Regions from separate parts of the Variovorax sp. LjRoot290 genome, predicted to be linked through region 2. Evidence: predicted binding sites of a transcription regulator. Region 2 holds the regulator's gene; the other holds the start of a gene.
What was found. Region 2 encodes HrcA, which represses chaperone genes, less so after heat shock. Its sites were predicted from a motif close to TTAGCACTCNNNNNNNNNGAGTGCTAA; they were not measured.
Positions count from the first base shown of each region.

Region 1: groES (co-chaperone GroES) is a predicted target of HrcA. The motif match lies at 796-822, and genes of this name have one in related genera.

Region 1 covers NZ_CAXURW020000001.1:4,574,856-4,577,247, forward strand. Annotated here, with positions in the region: gene ACSQ9A_RS22790 (VOC family protein) at 64-543, shown strand; gene groES (co-chaperone GroES) at 905-1,195, shown strand; gene groL (chaperonin GroEL) at 1,228-2,392, shown strand, end outside.
Region 2 covers NZ_CAXURW020000001.1:1,170,814-1,173,205, reverse strand. Annotated here, with positions in the region: gene ACSQ9A_RS05940 (hypothetical protein) at 230-508, shown strand; tRNA gene ACSQ9A_RS05935 (tRNA-Ile) at 544-620, opposite strand; gene hrcA (heat-inducible transcriptional repressor HrcA) at 655-1,659, opposite strand; gene ACSQ9A_RS05925 (NAD kinase) at 1,688-2,392, shown strand, end outside.

The DNA of each region.
Region 1 (2,392 bases), 3.4 Mb from region 2:
GCCGACGAATCACTTCTTCGGCGGCTTGAATGCACGTACCTGTCCCAATCTAGGAGAACCAAGATGGTCAGCAAGAACACGATTTGTCTCTGGTACGACGGCACCGCGTTGGACGCCGCGAAGTTCTACGCCGAGACGTTCCCGGACAGCGCGGTGGGAGCTGTCCATCGCGCGCCTGGCGACTATCCCGCGGGCAAGCAGGGCGATGTCTTGACGGTCGAGTTCACGGTGATGGGCATCCCTTGTCTCGGACTGAACGGGGGCCCGGCGTTCAAGCACAACGAGGCTTTCTCGTTCCAGGTTGCGACCGACAACCAGGCCGAAACGGACCGCTTGTGGAACGCGATTGTCGGAAACGGCGGCCAGGAAAGCGCATGCGGCTGGTGCAAGGACAAGTGGGGACTGTCGTGGCAGATCACGCCACGCGCCCTGACGGCCGCGATCGCCGATCCTGATCGAGCGGCGGCCAAGCGCACGTTCGAAGCCATGATGGGGATGAGAAAGATCGACATCGCTGCGATCGAAGCGGCTCGGCGCGGCTGACGCTCCCGATGCCGGCCCAGCCCCCGTCGCCGCGACAGCACGCACGCGGAACGCCACGATTTTTTACGGCTAGAACTCCGCCGCATCAAGGGGCGGTGCGCCCTCCTTCCCTCTCAGTGTTGGCCTAGGTTGGCCCTCGAAAGGTGTGCCGCCAGCGTGTGTGCAGTTCGCGCGAGCGTCACCTGAGCATGGCTTCGTTCTCGACTCTCCTTGGACCGCCGGGCCTTGAAACCCCGCCAAATGCCCTTATGATTAGCACTCGCTGAAGAGGAGTGCTAACAACCCCCCGCTTCCAGTGGCTGGGCAGCCGGCAACCATGCCAGCGCCCGAACCAAACCCCGTTTCTTATCCAGGAGATGCAATGAAACTTCGTCCTTTGCACGATCGCGTGATCGTCAAGCGCATTGAAAGCGAAACCAAGACCGCCTCGGGCATCGTGATCCCCGACAACGCCGCCGAGAAGCCCGACCAGGGCGAAGTGCTGGCCGTCGGCCCTGGCAAGAAGAACGACAAGGGCGAACTCGGCGCGATGAGCGTCAAGGTCGGCGACCGCGTCCTGTTCGGCAAGTACAGCGGCCAGACCGTCAAGGTCGATGGCGACGAGCTGCTGGTCATGAAGGAAGACGACCTGTTCGCGGTCGTCGAGAAGTAATCAACCCCTCTATCTGAATTCGGAGAAATCTCATGGCAGCAAAAGACGTAGTCTTCGGCGGTGAAGCCCGCGCACGCATGGTCGAGGGTGTCAACATCCTGGCCAACGCAGTCAAAGTGACCCTGGGCCCCAAGGGCCGCAACGTGGTGCTCGAGCGCTCCTTCGGCGCCCCGACCGTGACCAAGGACGGCGTGTCCGTGGCCAAGGAAATCGAACTCAAGGACAAGCTCCAGAACATGGGCGCCCAGCTCGTGAAGGAAGTGGCTTCCAAGACTTCGGACAACGCCGGCGACGGCACCACCACCGCGACCGTGCTGGCCCAGGCCATCGTTCGCGAAGGCTTCAAGTACGTGGCCGCCGGCATCAACCCGATGGACCTGAAGCGCGGCATCGACAAGGCGGTCACTGCCCTGGTCGAAGAGCTGAAGAAGGCTTCCAAGGCCACCACCACCTCGAAGGAAATCGCGCAAGTCGGCTCGATCTCGGCCAACAGCGACGACACCATCGGCAAGCTCATCGCCGACGCGATGGACAAGGTCGGCAAGGAAGGCGTTATCACCGTCGAAGACGGCAAGTCGCTCGACAGCGAACTCGACGTCGTTGAAGGCATGCAGTTCGACCGCGGCTACCTGTCGCCCTACTTCATCAACAACCCCGAGAAGCAATCGGCGTTGCTGGAAAACCCCTTCGTGCTGCTGTTCGACAAGAAGATCAGCAACATCCGCGACCTGCTGCCCACGCTGGAGCAAGTCGCCAAGGCCGGCCGTCCGCTCTTGATCATTGCCGAAGAAGTCGAGGGCGAAGCCCTGGCGACGCTGGTGGTCAACACCATCCGCGGCATCCTGAAGGTCGTGGCCGTCAAGGCACCGGGCTTCGGCGACCGCCGCAAGGCCATGCTGGAAGACATCGCCATCCTGACGGGCGGCAAGGTCATCGCTGAAGAAGTGGGCCTGACGCTCGAGAAGGTGACGCTGGCCGACCTGGGCCAAGCCAAGCGCATCGAAGTGGGCAAGGAAAACACCATCATCATCGACGGCGCCGGCGCTCCCGCCGACATCGAAGCCCGCGTGAAGCAAGTGCGCGTGCAGATCGAGGAAGCCACCAGCGACTACGACCGCGAGAAGCTGCAAGAGCGCGTGGCCAAGCTGGCCGGCGGCGTGGCCGTGATCAAGGTCGGCGCTGCCACCGAAGTCGAAA
Region 2 (2,392 bases):
GCAACACCCCATCGCTGGGCAGCGAAAGAAAGAGAGCAGTAGATCGTGTTTGACTTGAGCCGTCGATCAACCGCCTGTGAGTCTACGTCGAGTCAGTTGTGCATCAAAGTCTTGGCAGAAATGTGAACTAAATCATGACATTTCGACCACATGGGCACTGCACCTACAGCGCCACTTGGCCGACTGGCGCTAAAAACGGCTTCCATTGGTTTATTGGATGGAGGTCCCGATGTTCAGCTTTTTCCAGCCCAATCGAAACGGCCACCTCAGGCGAGTCATGGCGCTTCTCGAAGAAGCCCATCTCGCGCGTATCGAGCATCAGGCTGCTGCCGAACATCACGGGGCCTTGGCCCGGATGTATTCCGAACGCGCCAAAAGACTGGAGCGCGAGCTCTACGGCTCGGCACAAATGCCGCTCGGGGACGCATCCACCAAGGGCCAGGACGAGAAAGCGGTCCTCTATGCCCTGGATCCAGGTCGCCGGATCGAGACACAGGCAAAGGCCTGAGGAGTTGGCCCGCGACTGAGGGCGACAAGGCGTGGTGGTAGGCCGTGATGGGCTTGAACCATCGACCAACGGATTATGAGTCCGCTGCTCTAACCAGCTGAGCTAACGGCCCGCACATCAGGGATTCTAGTGGGCGCCGGGCGCCGCTATTTGCGGTGGCTCAGCGCATTGGTGACCAGCCGCGACGTGATGTCGACGATCTGGATCATGCGCTCATAGGGCATGCGCGTCGGACCGATGACGCCAAGCGTACCCACCACCTCGCCGTCGACCTCGTAGTTCGCGCTCACGATCGACAGATCGTCGAAGGGCACCACCTGGCTTTCCCCGCCGATGAAGATGCGCACGCCGTCCGCCTTGCTCGACACGTCGAGCAGGCGCATCAGTTGGGCCTTCTGCTCGAACAGCTCGAACGCACGACGCAGGTGGCTCATGTCGCTGGAGAAATCGGTGACGGCCAGCAGATTCCGCTCGCCCGCGATCACGACTTCGTCCTGGGCTTCCGTCAGCACCTCGGAACTCACCTGGACAGCGGCCTGCATCAACGCAGCGATCTCGCCGCGCAATTGCTCCATCTCGGACTGAAGCCGATCGCGCACCTGCTCGATCGACAGACCCGCAAAGTGCGTGTTGATGTAGTTCGATGCCTCAACCAGTTGCGACTGCGAATAGTCGACCTCGGGGAAGATCACCCGGTTCTGCACATCGCCGTCGGGCGACACGATGATCACGAGCAGGCGGCGGTCGGAAAGGCGAAGGAACTCGATCTGACGAAAAACGGATGCGCGGCGCGGCGCCATCACCACGCCAACGAACTGCGACAGGTTCGACAGCAGGTTCGCCGCGTTCGCGATCACCTTTTGCGGCTGGTCGGGCGCGAGGCTCGGCGGCGTGAACTGCTCGCGCTGGGCAGTCAGCATGGTGTCGACGAAAAGCCGATAGCCGCGCGCAGTCGGAATGCGGCCTGCTGAGGTGTGCGGACTGGCGATCAGCCCGAGCCCTTCGAGGTCGGACATCACGTTGCGGATGGTCGCAGGCGAAAGCTCCAGCCCCGAAGCCCGAGAAAGCGTGCGCGAGCCCACCGGCTGGCCCTCGGCGATATAGCGCTCGACCAGCGTCTTGAGAAGCAACTTGGCGCGATCGTCCAGCATCGACTGATTTTAATGTTGTAATTTGTACATGACATCCAGCTTTCGGCGCGTCGCCCTGATAGGTAAATACCAGGCTTCGGGCGCGCGGGCGCAGGCCGGCGCGCTGGACGAGGTCATGGAGGGCATCGGCGCCTTCCTGGAAGCGCAAGGCTGCGAGGTCTTTGTCGAACAGCCGCGCGACGGCGAGTGCGGCCAGACCCGCTACCCCGCGCTGACTGTCGAAGAGATCGGCCAGCGATGCGATCTGGGCCTGGTGGTCGGCGGCGACGGAACCATGCTCGGCATCGGGCGCCAGCTGGCGTGCTACGGCGTTCCGCTGATCGGCATCAACCGCGGCCGGCTCGGCTTCATCACCGACATTTCCCTCGACAACTACCAGGCGACCCTGATCCCGATGCTGGCCGGCGAATACGAGGAAGACCACCGCAGCCTCATGCACGCCCAGGTGATGCGCGACGGCGTGTCGGTGTTCGATGCGCTCGCCATGAACGACGTGGTGGTCAATCGCGGCGCCACCTCGGGCATGGTGGAACTGCGTGTTTCGGTCGGCCGCCATTTCGTTGCCAACCAGCGCGCCGACGGAATGATCATCGCCTCGCCCACCGGCTCCACCGCCTACGCGCTGTCGGCCGGCGGCCCGCTGCTGCATCCCGCGGTCCCGGGATGGGTGCTGGTGCCCATCGCGCCGCACACGCTCTCGAACCGCCCGATCCTGCTGCCGGATGCCGACGAG